3 regions of the Alteromonas sp. Mac1 genome follow, and region 1 is predicted to be linked to each of the others. Evidence: predicted binding sites of a transcription regulator. Region 1 holds the regulator's gene; each other region holds the start of a gene.
What was found. Region 1 encodes FliA, which starts transcription of late flagellar genes. Its sites were predicted from a motif close to CTAAAGNTNNNNNNNNNNNNGCCGATA; they were not measured.
Positions count from the first base shown of each region.

Region 2: the regulator FliA is predicted to act here: its motif matches at 2,374-2,400, upstream of pomA (flagellar motor protein PomA).
Region 3: the regulator FliA is predicted to act here: its motif matches at 3,162-3,188, upstream of AV939_RS09330 (flagellar protein MotY).

Region 1 covers NZ_CP013932.1:2,324,087-2,328,906, reverse strand. Annotated here, with positions in the region: gene flhF (flagellar biosynthesis protein FlhF) at 1-963, shown strand, start outside; gene AV939_RS09915 (MinD/ParA family protein) at 960-1,826, shown strand; gene AV939_RS09910 (RNA polymerase sigma factor FliA) at 1,823-2,554, shown strand; gene cheY (chemotaxis response regulator CheY) at 2,591-2,974, shown strand; gene AV939_RS09900 (protein phosphatase CheZ) at 3,009-3,773, shown strand; gene AV939_RS09895 (chemotaxis protein CheA) at 3,786-4,820, shown strand, end outside.
Region 2 covers NZ_CP013932.1:3,055,834-3,060,653, forward strand. Annotated here, with positions in the region: gene AV939_RS13035 (SAM-dependent methyltransferase) at 1-482, shown strand, start outside; gene AV939_RS13040 (flagellar motor protein MotB) at 631-1,560, opposite strand; gene pomA (flagellar motor protein PomA) at 1,560-2,324, opposite strand; gene xseB (exodeoxyribonuclease VII small subunit) at 2,616-2,858, shown strand; gene ispA ((2E,6E)-farnesyl diphosphate synthase) at 2,887-3,777, shown strand; gene dxs (1-deoxy-D-xylulose-5-phosphate synthase) at 3,810-4,820, shown strand, end outside.
Region 3 covers NZ_CP013932.1:2,190,297-2,195,116, forward strand. Annotated here, with positions in the region: gene cspE (transcription antiterminator/RNA stability regulator CspE) at 1-133, opposite strand, end outside; gene gloA (lactoylglutathione lyase) at 687-1,073, shown strand; gene glpQ (glycerophosphodiester phosphodiesterase) at 1,124-2,146, shown strand; gene AV939_RS09330 (flagellar protein MotY) at 2,240-3,046, opposite strand; gene rnt (ribonuclease T) at 3,363-4,019, shown strand; gene AV939_RS09340 (peroxiredoxin) at 4,198-4,803, opposite strand.

The DNA of each region.
Region 1 (4,820 bases):
CTTAATGAAAGTATTGATAATGGTAGTGCTGCTAAATCTGACGAGTTATCTCAGATTAAAGAGGAATTGGCGTCACTACGAAATGTACTTCAATACCAAGTTGCCGATTTGATGGAAGCAAAAAGTCGTCGTCAGCAGCCTGTACATCATTATTTAATTCAGCGTTTAACCGATATGGGGTTAAGCCAATCTCTGGCTGAGCAACTGATTAGTTATACGCCGTCGCATTACAACGAGCGAGACGCTTGGGTGTATCTTTTAAACCTATTGGCTAATCGCATTAATGTGACAGGTAACGATATACTTACGCAAAAGGGCGCAGTAGCGTTAGTGGGGCCAACCGGAACAGGTAAAACTACTACAGTAGCGAAATTGGCTGCCCGCTACGCACAGAAATACGGTGCTGACTCCGTTGCCATGATTACGATAGATACTTACCGTATTGCAGCGTTTGAGCAATTAGCCACATATGGAAAAATTATTGGTTGCACGGTCCGTAAAGCACAAAGTAGTGAAGAATTATCAGATTTATTGTTTCAATTACGCCATAAGAGACTAGTGTTAATTGATACGGCAGGCTTTAGTCAGCGAGATAGTCGATTAATTAAACAGATAAATCAATTTGATAACGGCCAAATGCAGCCAGTGAAAAAATACCTAGTAGCGCAAGCGAATACCCAATATGCTGCGTTGCAACGTATTATAGATGCGTACGAAGGGGTGGAACTTAGCGGTTGTATCTTTACAAAGCTTGATGAGTGCTACTCTCTAGGCGAAGTGCTTAGCGCTGCGGTGGAGTACCAGTTACCTGTCAGTTATGTAACAGATGGACAGAAAGTTCCTGAAGACATTAAGATTGCAGAAGCAAAATCTTTAGTATCTGCTGCTGCAAAGCTTTATAAAAAGTACGGTTTGAATCATACTACTAGTAACAATGTGGTTAAAACAGCACGAGCAGTATGATTGATGATCAAGCGAGTAGCTTACGAAAAATGAAGCAATCACGATTAATCAAAGTTATCGCCGTCACCGGAGGTAAAGGTGGCGTTGGTAAGACAAATATTACGCTAAACACAGCTATTGCTATGGCAAAGCAGGGAAAGCGAGTAATGGTATTGGATGCAGACTTAGGTCTGGCCAATGTGGATGTAATGCTAGGATTGCGCGTAGAGAAAAACCTCTCACACGTTTTATCTGGTGAGTGTACCTTGGACGATGTACTCGTTACGGGCCCTCACGGTATAAAAATAGCACCAGCCACATCGGGTTCTCAATCAATGGCAGAGCTATCACCAACGCAGCATGCAGGGCTCATTAGAGCTTTTAGCGAATTGCGCTCGCCCATTGATGTGCTTATTGTAGATACCGCAGCGGGTATTTCCGATATGGTGCTAAGTTTCTCCAAAGCCTCTCAAGATATTATGGTGGTAGTGTGCGATGAGCCCACTTCACTCACTGATGCCTACGCGCTAATTAAAATTCTTAACCGAGAGCACGGTGTCTTTCGCTTCAAAGTGGTCGCCAACATGGTCCGCGATGTTAGAGAAGGTCAGGAGCTTTTCAGCAAATTATCTAAAGTAACAGGGCGATTCTTGGATGTTGCGCTAGAATTGGTTGCAACAGTTCCTTTTGACGAGAACATACGCAAAGCAGTACGTAAACAAACGTCAATTGTAGATGCTTACCCGAGTTCTCCGGCAGCAGTGGCGATTAGCCAGCTAGCAACCAAAGCAGCATCATGGCCTATTCCTGCGCAACCAGGTGGCCATTTAGAATTTTTTATTGAACAACTAGTAGCAGATAAAGCAGTAGGAAGTCAGCGTTGAATAGCAAAGCAGCCGCTTATCAACAGCAAACGGACAAGTCACAATTAGTTGAGCGTCACGCTTCGCTGGTGAAGCGAATAGCACACCACTTAATGGCGAGATTACCAGCCAGTGTTCTTGTCGATGATTTAATCCAGTCAGGTATGATTGGACTGCTAGAAGCTGCACGAAATTTTGACGGTTCCAAAGGTGCAAGTTTCGAAACCTTTGCAGGTATTCGTATTCGCGGCGCCATGCTTGATGAAATAAGAAAAGGTGATTGGACACCTCGTTCTGTTCATAAAAATGGAAGGGCAATCACCGAAGCTATCTCTCAAGTTGAAGGTGAAACAGGCCGAGACGCGCGAGATGTTGATATTGCAGCTAAAATGAATGTCAGCATGCAAGATTATCATCAAATGCTTAACGAAGTGAATGCTGGAAAATTGGTGGGTATTGAAGACCTAGGTGTTTCTGAAGATGTTATTTCTACAGAAAAAAACCGAGGCAGCGATGCACCGTTAGAAGATTTGATGCAAGGGGCTTTCCAAAAAGCGCTAGCACATGCTATTACTACATTACCCGAACGGGAAGCGATTGTACTTTCTTTATACTATGATGAAGAACTGAACCTTAGAGAAATTGGTGAAGTTCTTGATGTTAGTGAATCGCGAGTGAGTCAAATTCATAGTCAGGCCATGTTAAAACTCAAATCACGAATGAAATCGTGGCAAGTTGACGAAGAATAGAAATTAATAACAATTAACCCCTCATTGGAGGCTATTTTGGATAAAAGTATGAAAATTCTCGTGGTTGACGATTTTTCTACCATGAGACGTATCATAAAGAACCTGTTAAAAGATTTGGGTTTTGCCAATATCCAGGAAGCGGACGACGGTAACACCGCGCTGCCTATGCTACAACAAGGTGATTTTGACTTTGTTGTAACAGATTGGAATATGCCAGGTATGCAAGGTATCGACTTATTACGCGCTATACGTGCCGACGATAAGTTGAAACACCTACCGGTTCTTATGGTGACAGCAGAAGCGAAGAAAGAACAAATCGTTGCCGCAGCGCAAGCTGGTGTGAACGGTTATGTTGTTAAACCTTTCACTGCCGCTACGTTGAAAGAGAAATTAGACAAAATCTTCGAACGTTTAGGTTGATCCAGACGCTCACCAGAGAAATGAGGTTTACTGGATGTCGACAAATGAAAGTGTCTCTATAACGCTCGAAGAAGCCAAAAAATTGGTAGCGTATCTTGAAGAGGGCGATAACGCATCTGCGAACGCCGTCTTAGAAGCCGTTTCGATGAAAGAGTCCATTGAGCTCTTTGCTGAAGTTGGTAAATTAACGCGTCAACTTCATGATTCGTTAAATAACTTCCAAATCGATGAACGTATTAAAAATTTAACCGTTGATGACATTCCTGATGCGCAAACGCGACTGATGTACGTTATCGAAGAGACGGAAAAAGCGGCCAATACCACCATGGATGCTGTTGAAGAGTGCATGCCAATTGCGGAAGTGCTTTCCACGCGCATCGAAAAAATTATGCCGGAGTGGAAAAAACTGATGAATCGTCAACTTGAGTTGGGTGAATTCAAAGTTTTATGCGCAGATTTAGACGAATTGCTAGAAGACGGATCGAAACAATCGTCTAAGCTTACATCATTGCTTACCGAAGTGTTAATGGCACAAGGTTATCAAGATCTTACCGGTCAAGTTATTCGCAGAGTGATTGAACTCGTAAAAGAAGTGGAAGATAGCTTAGTTAATATGCTGACGATGTTCGGTGAACCCGAACAGTCAGAGCAAGACAAGCCATCGGAAGCGAAAGTCGAAAAAGTTAACAAGATTGATGGTGTCGAAGCCGAAGGTCCAATTATTGATGCAGACCAACGCGATGATGTGGTATCTGGCCAAGATGACGTAGATGATCTTTTGTCTAGCTTAGGTTTTTAGGGGAGCGGGCGCATGGCGTTTGATGTTGACGAGGATATATTACAGGACTTTCTAGTTGAAGCTGGGGAGATCCTTGAACAATTACAAGAACAGCTCGTTGATCTGGAAAATAATCCTGAAGATGGAGATTTACTTAATGCTATCTTCCGGGGTTACCATACCGTAAAAGGTGGCGCCGGCTTTTTGTCGCTTACCGAATTAGTTGAAATTTGCCACGGTGCAGAAAACGTTTTCGATGTAATGCGAAACGGACAACGTACTCTTACGCCTGAATTGATGGACACCATTCTTCAGGCCACCGATGTAGTAGTAGATATGTTTGAGCGTGTTAAAGCGCAAGAGCCGCTAGTACCTGCAGACGCAAAGTTAGTTGATTTGCTGCATAAGTTAAGCACCCCAGAAACCCCAGATGAAAATATCTTTGGTGACAGTAGTGAGGCGGCTGAAGCCCCCGCTGCCGAAGTTGTCGAGGAAGAATTTGCGTTGGAAGAAGCGCCCGTACCTGAAGCGCCTGCTGCTAGCAGCGATGGCGGTATTGACGAAATTTCAGAAGATGAATTTGAAGCCTTACTTGATGAACTTCATGGTTCAAATGCTCCGGGTAAATCTGCGCCTAAAGCAGAACCAAAAGCGGCTGCACCCGCTGCCGTTGGTTCAGGTGATGATATCACCGACGACGAATTTGAAGCACTGTTAGACGAATTGCACGGTAAAGGTAAATTCAAAGAAGAAGAACCCGCACCTGCAGCTGCGCCCAAAGCAGCTGCGCCTAGCGGTGAAGAAATTACTGACGATGAGTTTGAAGCACTACTTGACCAACTACACGGTTCAGGACAAGGGCCTACAGCGCAAGGCTCTGAACCAGCAGCAAATACTCCGCCTGTAGATAAAAAAGCGACAGAAGCAATTCAGAAGGCTAAAGCAGAGCAATCTGCCGCTAGTACGCCAGCTAAATCAACGCCTGCCGCAAAAGCGCCAGCGCCTAGTCCAGCAGCTAAAAAGGCGCCAGAGCCTGCTAAAGCCGCGGCTAAGAAAGACGACAAAAAA
Region 2 (4,820 bases), 730 kb from region 1:
ACGACAAGCTGGTTTCAATAGAAATGATTGAAGCTGTAGGAAAAGATTACTTAGGTAACTTTTTTGAGAAGTGTTCATCGTTGTTGAAAGACGATGGGCTAATGTTGCTACAATCCATCACCATTGATGATAGACGTTACGAAAGTTACGCCAGCAGTGTGGACTTCATTCAAAAATACATCTTCCCGGGTGGATTTTTGCCCTCACAATATCAGTTAAACGCGCATTTAAAGCGCTATAGCGACATGATGATTAGAGATTTACATGATATCGGCTTAGATTACGCCCAAACACTAAATCATTGGTACGAGGCTTTTATTAGCGCCAAAGAAGCGTTACTAAACGACGGTTACGATGAACGTTTCATGCGGATGTGGATTTACTATTTAAAATACTGCGAAGGCGGTTTTCTAGAAAGAACCATTAGCACTGTGCAATTAGTAATATCTAAGCCACATCACAGAGAGGCACTCCAACGCTAGTTGCATGTGCAAACAACGCTAGTTGCATGTGCAAACAACGCTAGTTGAATGTTTAAGGCTCCGTTAGTTGGAAGTGTGAGACGATTTCAAAATAAAAGGGCGAATCATCTGATTCGCCCTTTTTGATTTTGCGTTCTGCTTACAATCTTTATTCATCAACCACGGAAATAGGTTGAGAGGTCATAGGTTTACCTTGATTAATATTGATCTCTACCCGTCTATTTCGCGCTCTATCAGCCGGCGTTGTAGCATCTTCTACCATGGGGTCGGTATCGGCCTTCCCTACTACCGACATTCTGCTTTCATCGAACCCTGGGGCTGTTCGCATAGCTTCGGCTACGGCTACCGCACGCTGAGACGATAAATCCCAGTTGGAACGATATAGCTCGTTAGCAATGTGTTGTCCGTCACTATGCCCTGATATTTCTATTTCCCCTGGCACATCAGCTAACAGCACCCCAATTTTGCGTAAGATAGGCTGGAACTGAGGTTGTAGAAATGCAGAACCGGCTGAAAACGAACCGTTCTCTCTAATGCGAATAGTCAGTTGCTGACCTAAAGACTCTAATTCTACTGCGCCATCGAGAATTTGCTTTTGTAACTGCTGCGCCACTTTTTTCATTAACTCAGCAGTTTGAGTTTGATCTGAACTTTGCGACTCAGAGGAAGACTGATCGGTAGCCGTTTGCTGCGACTGACCACCGCGCTGCTCACCTCTTTGCTTCTGCCTACCGCCTGAAGAGTCTTCATCACCCGCTTGAAACTCTAGCATCTGCTGAGTCATTTCAATGGTTTGTTGCTGAATAGTGTCGATAGGCGACGGGTCTGGACGACCAGGTCTAAATTCCATCGCAATAACACTGGTGCCTTTAGGGATGTCTTTCACTTCAATTTTGTTTTGTACACCAAAAGCAAACTTCATAGAGCCCGCTATTTGCTTAAACTTCAGAACATCCATTTCTGAAAATGAGAGCAGCAGTACAAAAAAGCACATGAGCAACGACATTAAATCCGCGAAGGTCCCCATCCATGCAGGAAGCCCCTCGGGAGGACATTTTGGGCACTCTTCTTCAGCCATTATTCGTCCTCAGCGCCCGTACCGCGTTTACTTGCCGCTAAATAGTTTTTCAATATGCCTTCGATAACACGCGGGTTTTGCCCATCAGCAATACCCACAATGCCATCGAGTACTAGCATTTGGTTAAGCTTTTCTTCTTGTGCGCGGTTACCGAGTTTTACTGCCATGGGTAGGCAGATAATGTTGGCAAGGAATGCACCATACAAGGTAGTTAATAGTGCTACCGCCATCGCTGGTCCAATCGATTTAGGATCATCCATGTTAGAAAGCATGGCCACCAGACCAATCAGGGTTCCAATCATTCCCATTGCTGGTGCAATATCACCCATACCTTTAAATATGGTGGCACCAAACTCGTGTCGCTCGGTAGTCATCGAAATATCTTTCGCTAAGGTTTCTCTGACCACTTCTATGTCGTGACCATCAACCAACATGTCTACACCTTTTTGCATAAACGGATTGTCAATTTCAGCTTCTTCCAATGCAAGAAATCCGCCTTTACGTGCTGCATCTGCCATCTCAACAATTTTTTCAATTAAGTCTTCAGGCGTATCAATTTTGAACATGAATGCTTTGCCTGCAATTTTACCTGCACCAAAGAACTGCCCTAAAGTGTATTGGGATAAAATAACGAAAAGGGTGCCACCAAATACAATCAAGATAGATGGTACGTTGATGAACATGGCAATACTGCCACCCATAACCATGGCCATTACTACAAAGCCGATGGCGCCCAACATACCTATGACGGTTGCTAAATCCACTCACTCTTCCTCATTTTTTGCAGACGCTGCATAACTATTACTCGTATTCTATCGGCATTGTATAGAATTTCTATAACAAGATTATCGCAAATTGCCTTAATTATTGTATACATAATGACGTTAGTCGAACTTTAGGCGGCAGTTTTAATACTGAGGCTTAGTTCACAACGCGTTGTCATAGATAGCTGCAATAGGGCATATATTGACAAACCATTTGACCCATTGGCTACCCTCAGTTAATGTGCGCGTAATCCCAAGAAACGCCTAAAATTGAGTGCTATGGTGGCGAAAGTGACGAAAAAAACAGATTCTCCCTCGTTTGAGGAAACCCTTACCGAATTAGATGCCATCGTTAATGAGATGGAAAACGGTGAGTTACCATTAAACGTTGCACTTGAAAAATTCGAGCGAGGCATTGCCCTTTCTCGTGAAGGCCAGAAGTCGTTAGAGCAAGCCGAGCAAAAAGTTAAAATTTTGCTTAATGAGCAAGGCGAAAGCGCATTACACCCTCTTCCTGAAGACGAGCAACCTTAAACCTCGTGTCGCAACAAACAGGTACGTTATGAATTTCACTGCATTGCATCAGCAAGTTAAGCAGCAGACCGATGCGTCGTTAAATACGCTTATTGATGACCTTCCACACGACGCACCGCGGCTTAAAGAAGCAATGCGCCATGCGTTATTGGTGGGGGGTAAACGCATGCGACCTTTACTGGTTCAAGTTATCGGCAACATCCTTGATGTGCCCAAAGGCGATCAAATGGCTATTAGTATGGCCATTGAGTGCGTGCATGCTTATTCGCTGGTACATGATGACTTGCCAGCCATGGACGACGACGATTTGCGTCGCGGCCAGCCAACTTGTCATATTGCATTTGATGAAGCCACCGCAATATTAGCCGGTGATGCATTGCAAGCCCTTGCTTTTAGCACATTAGCCGATGCGCCATTAAGTGATTTCGCAACCAATAAACGTGGTGAATTACTTTCTTTGCTAGCCCGCGCCGCAGGCTATCGCGGCATGTGTGGCGGGCAAGCTATCGATTTAGCCAGCACGGGTGAAGAAATAAGCCTTGAGCAGCTCAAGCGGCTGCACAATTTGAAAACCGGCGCCTTGCTTCGTGCATGTGTTGAAATGGTATCTATTGTTTCTCCAGAACTTGATAGTGACAGTAAAGCAAACTTATTGGCCTACGCAGATGATATTGGTCTTGCATTTCAAGTCCAAGATGACATTCTTGACGTAGAAGGTAATAGTGAGCAATTAGGAAAGCCTGCAGGCTCTGACATTGCTTTGGGTAAGAATACCTTTCCTGCCAAACTTGGCATAGAAGGCGCAAAACGAGAACTTGATAAGCTGCATCAGAATGCCCTTCAAGCCTTGGCTCGTTTACCCTACAATACAGACAGTTTAATTGCGTTTAGCGAACTATTGGTAAAACGAGACCATTAGTTCTGCAACCATGTTGAAAAAGATAATAAATAATGAGTTTAGACCTCCAACATTACCCCACGCTTGCTATTGCGCAAACGCCGGATAAGTTAAGACAGTTACCGCAAGAGAAATTGCGAGAGTTGTCAGATGAATTACGAGAATATTTACTAAATAGTGTTAGCCAAACCAGTGGACACTTTGCGTCTGGCTTAGGCACGGTAGAGCTTACTGTGGCTTTGCATTACATTTATAACACGCCTATCGACAGATTAATTTGGGATGTGGGTCATCAAGCCTACCCCCACAAAATTCTTACAGGCCGTGCCACACAAATGTCGACTATTCGACAAAAAGATGGATTGCACCCCTTCCCTTGGCCACCTGAGAGCGACTACGACACTTTTGCTGTCGGCCACTCGTCGACGTCCATCAGTGCTGCACTTGGTATGGCTGTTGCCGCCGAGCAAGAAGGTAAAAATCGTAAAGTGGTTGCCGTAATTGGCGATGGCGCGATTACCGCAGGTATGGCATTTGAAGCGATGAACCATGCTGGTGACATCAATAAAGATATGGTTGTGGTGTTGAACGACAACGAAATGTCTATCTCTGAAAACGTAGGTGCGCTTAATAGTCACCTAGCCCGCTTATTGACGGGTAATGTCTTCAACTCTATTCGCGATGGTTCTAAAAAGCTATTAAGTAATGTGCCACCTATCAAAGAATTTGCTAGTCGCGCAGAAGAGCATCTTAAAGGCATGGTAGTACCGGGCACTATTTTTGAAGAGCTCGGCTTTAATTACATTGGCCCTATTGATGGCCATGATGTAGATGCCGTTGTAGATACATTGCGTAATATGCGCAAATTCAAAGGCCCACAACTACTTCACGTGGTAACTAAAAAAGGTAAAGGCTACGCCCTTGCTGAGAAAGACCCGATTAAATTCCACGCAGTGCCTAAATTTAACCCTGCGGATAACGCATTGCCTAAAGCGAAGCCATCTGCACCTACTTTTTCTGCCATTTTTGGCGATTGGTTATGCGATATGGCAGCGCAAGATCCT
Region 3 (4,820 bases), 130 kb from region 1:
GAGTTTTGAAGCCGTCAGAAGCGATTGAACGGAAATGTACGAATACGTCTTTACCGCCACCGTCTTGAGTAAGAAAACCAAAACCTTTATCTTCGTTGAACCATTTAACTGTGCCGTTTACTGTATCAGACATGTTTGTAACCTTATATATTTGAAGTAATTGGTGAAATTCACCGGATAGCAATAGATTTAACTTACTAGTAACGCAAATGTATATCTATTAAAACTTCGATAAAACTGAAGAATAAAAGGGTACAACGCAGTAGTAGAAAAAGCTTTTAATTATCTAAAGCGGGCGTAATGTACATCTTTCAGTCAGGTAAGTCTACCGATATCGCTATTTATTTCACTTACCGTGCAACATATTGCTGTACAACTTTCATTACAATTGGCCACATACCGTAACCCTCGTGCCCTCCCCCCGCATATACCTTCAATTCGCGGCGCAAGCTCGGCTTAAAACTTACTTACGTATGTTGATAAGATCGTCAAGTTATTTACTACATCAACCTCGCCGCCTTAAAATAGACAATATTGGAATGTGGGGCTTTTAACTATCCTTTTTTGCTAGCGGTTTAACGATAGGCGCTTGCAGCCATTGTATTTGCGCCATAGTGTCTCATTCCTTTCACATACCCATAGTAAACTGATATATATGATGTCCTTAGAAGGACGGGGAGAATCGAATGAGAATGCTACACACCATGCTTCGTGTTGAGGATCTTGATGCGTCTTTGCACTTCTACACTAATTTGATGGGCATGAAGCTGCTAAGAAAGTCTGAAAACCAAGCTTATGAATACACGCTCGCTTTCGTGGGTTATGGTGAAGAAACTAACACTACCGTACTTGAACTCACTTATAACTGGGGCGACAACACCTATGAAAAAGGCACGGCTTACGGCCACATCGCCATCGAAGTAGACGATATTTATCAGTTCTGCGAAAACCTAGAGCAAAATGGCTGTGATGTATACCGCAAGCCAGGCCCCGTAAAGGGCGGCTCTACTGTCATTGCTTTTGTTCGCGATCCAGATGGCTATGCCATCGAACTTATTCAAACAAAACAATAAGTCTCTATTTTAAAATACAGCGGCCCTATTAATAAGGATATTGCCCTATCATGCTAAAAATTCGTCACGCTCTACTTACTTTCTCGCTTTCTATCTCGATTTTTGCAAGCCCAGTACTATTGGCGAAAGACTTCGATGTTATTGCTCATAGGGGCGCGTCAGGTTATCTGCCTGAGCACACATTAGAAGCCGCCACGCTTGCTTTTGCCATGAACCCTGACTTTATTGAGCAAGATGCGGTTATTACTAAAGATGGGATTGCTGTGGTCTTGCACGACATACACTTAGAAACAGTAACCAATGTAGAGCAAGTATTTCCAGAGCGTGCACGTAAAGATGGTCGCTTTTACGCCTTAGACTTCACGTTAGCTGAGCTTCGCACTCTGCAAGTACACGAACGAGCGAACAGCAAGGGTGAACAAGTTTTTACAAAACGCTATACAGGGAATACGGCAAATTTTACCGTGGCAACCTTAGAAGAACACTACGAGCTTATTACTCAGCTTAATCGAGAGTTCAATACCAATGTAGGGGTTTATACGGAAGTAAAATCACCAGCGTGGCATAACGAACAAGGAGTAGACGCTAGCCAGATTGTGATTGCATCACTAACACGATTTAATCTTGCCAATAAAGACGCCAACAGTTACTTGCAGTGTTTCGACTTCGATGAAATAAAGCGCATTAGAAAAGACCTAAACTATGCGGGAAAAGTGGTCATGCTAATAGGTGAAAACAGTTGGGGAGAATCAACCACAGACTACGATTGGATCAAAAGTGAAGCAGGCATGAAAGAAGTGGCAAACTATGCCGACGGTTTAGGCCCCTGGTTAGGTCAACTACTAGACCCACAAGCGATGGAAGCAGGTAAATTAGTACCCGCATCCTGGGTTGAGTATGCCCATTCAGAAGGTTTCATTATTCATCCCTACACGTTCCGTCAAGATGCCCTTCCGCCAGGCATGACAGCAGAACAGCTTCTTTCTACCCTTAAACACGTGGTGAACGTAGACGGCGTATTTACCGACCATGTGCCGCCGGTAAAAGCCTGGCTTGAAGCACAAGGCGAATAGCAACAACAAATATATTATTCACTTCACGAAAAAGCGGCCATTAAGCCGCTTTTTCAAATTTGTTTATATTTTTTACTTAGATTTTAGATAACCCTAAGATTTAGATAACCGCACTACTACCCTTCTATTTTGCGCTCGCGACTCTCGGGTATCGTTATTTGCTATATGGCGCTTCTCACCGTGCCCCGTCAGTTGAATTCTGTCATCGGGCACGCCTATGGTAGTTAAGTAGCTTTTTACTTCATTGGCTCGGCGTATAGATAATTGTTCGTTGTTCCATCGCCCGCCATAGCTATCGGTATAGCCATCAAGCAATACTAACTCTAAGTCGCTATCTTCTTTTAGGTATTCCCCAATCATTGTTAGGCGCTTTTGAGAATACTTAGTCAGTTCGGTACTGTTTTTCTGATACGACAACACCGTATAGGCAATATCGTCGAAGTTGTAAGGCAATAAGTTAGACACACACTTAACGAAGTCTCGATACACCTTCGAGAAATTACTGGCGTTTAATGCAACACTCACTTTATCGTATTCGTTATACCAGTCTTGATAATAAATGGTAGGCCAGAAGCCTTTTTCGAGTTCACTTAGCATAGTCCATGCAGCGTCTTGCGGAAGGTCACCGTTATATTGCGTGCGCAATGTCATATCGGCGATGGTTTTAGGCGCTACACCCGGCATCCACTTTGGCGGTACAGAATAAACAGCAGCTACATCGAAGCGGTTAGGCAATAAATGCATGTCTAGCTCAAATTCCATATTAAGCCGTTTAGAAGCCACGCTTGTAAACATGGCATCGCCGTAACCGGGTAAAGGATGGTTCAATGTACATTGCAAACGCGATGCATCAACCACTTCCCAGTTAGACGTTTCTACCGTAGCAGAATACTGACGCATAGCACCGCTTGCGACCGTAGTAAAAAACAACGGAATAAGTAAACCGAATTTACGCTTCACAACTATACCCACTCAACTGATAAACCATACCTAACGAAAAGGCGCTTACAGAATATATCGTCCTTAGTGTAGAAAAGTTTAGCCTTCTATACCATTAATACCATCAATTATGCCCTCATTTCAGGTTTCTAACGCCCCACATTGAAATTCAGGCTGGATACCGTGGGTTATCCTTGCCATAATCCCAGCACTTTTTGTAGCATTTCTATGTTGATACAGCTTTGTTACGTAACCAAAGAACCTGCTAAGAGAAACTATGTCTGAGTTGCACCACTCCCTTCCTCATCGTTTTAGGGGCTACTTCCCTGTTGTTATCGACGTTGAAACCGCCGGTTTTAATGCTGGGACCGATGCCTTACTTGAAATTGCTGCCGTAACGGTAAAAATGGAAGAAGATGGTCTGATTTATCCCGACCAAACTTTTCATTACCATGTCGATCCTTTTGAAGGCGCGAACTTAGAGCCTGCAGCGCTAGAGTTTAACGGCATTGACCCTCACTGTGCCCTGCGCGGTGCCATAGAAGAAAGTGAAGCAATGAAGTCGTTGTGCAAAGGTATTCGTAAAGCGCAAAAAGATGCGGATTGCCAGCGCTCGGTGATTGTGGCGCATAACGCCACCTTCGACCAAAGTTTCGTCAACGCGGCTATCGCTCGTTGTAATATCAAACGCACGCCTTTTCACCCCTTTGTGTCTTTTGATACCACCAGCCTTGCTGGTTTAACGTTAGGCCAAACTGTTTTGGTTAAAGCCTGCCGTGCGGCAGGTATTGAGTTTGATCAAAAAGAAGCCCACAGCGCATTATATGATGCGCAAAAAACCACGGAACTGTTTTGCTTTATGGTAAATCGTTACAAAACATTGGGCGGCTGGCCCTTAGCTGGTGAACCTATCAGCCCTGATGAGCCTTGCTGATAAGCAACGTCTGAAATACTGCCTTGGCTGCAATCGCTTCAAATTAAAATTTATTCAGTAGAAATAAAAAACAGCGCCGAATGGCGCTGTTTTAGTATTAGGTAGACGTATTTGCATAAAGCCTGTTTAACAAGCCTGAGTGCTTACTTTTAAGGCTTTTGTAGATACTTTCGGCCTATTATAACTTTTCAGCCTCTGCTGCAAGGTACTTAGCTACGCCCTCTGGTGAAGCGTCCATACCCGCTTTACCTTGTGTCCAACCCGCTGGGCAAACTTCGCCATGATCCTGATGGAATGCAAGTGCATCGACCATACGAAGCATTTCGTCTACATTACGGCCTAGCGGAAGGTCGTTAATTACTTGATGACGTACTAGGCCTTCTTCATCAATCAGGAAAGAACCTCTAAATGCCACGCCATCTTCTGGATGCTCTACATCATACGCCTGACAAATTTCATGTTTCACGTCGGCCACTAACGTATATTGAACTGGACCAATGCCACCTTCGTTTACAGGCGTATTTCGCCATGCGTTATGAGAAAACTGTGAATCGATAGAAACCCCAATCACTTCTACGCCGCGTTTTTTAAATTCTTCAAAACGCTTATCAAAAGCAATAAGTTCAGATGGGCAAACAAAGGTAAAATCTAGCGGGTAGAAAAAAAGTACCGCTTTTTTGCCTTTGATGGTTTCAGATAGTGAAAATGAATCAACTATTTCACCTGAACCTAATACTGCAGCAGCGGTAAAATCCGGCGCTGGACGGCCAACTAATACACTCATGAATATCTCCAATTTAT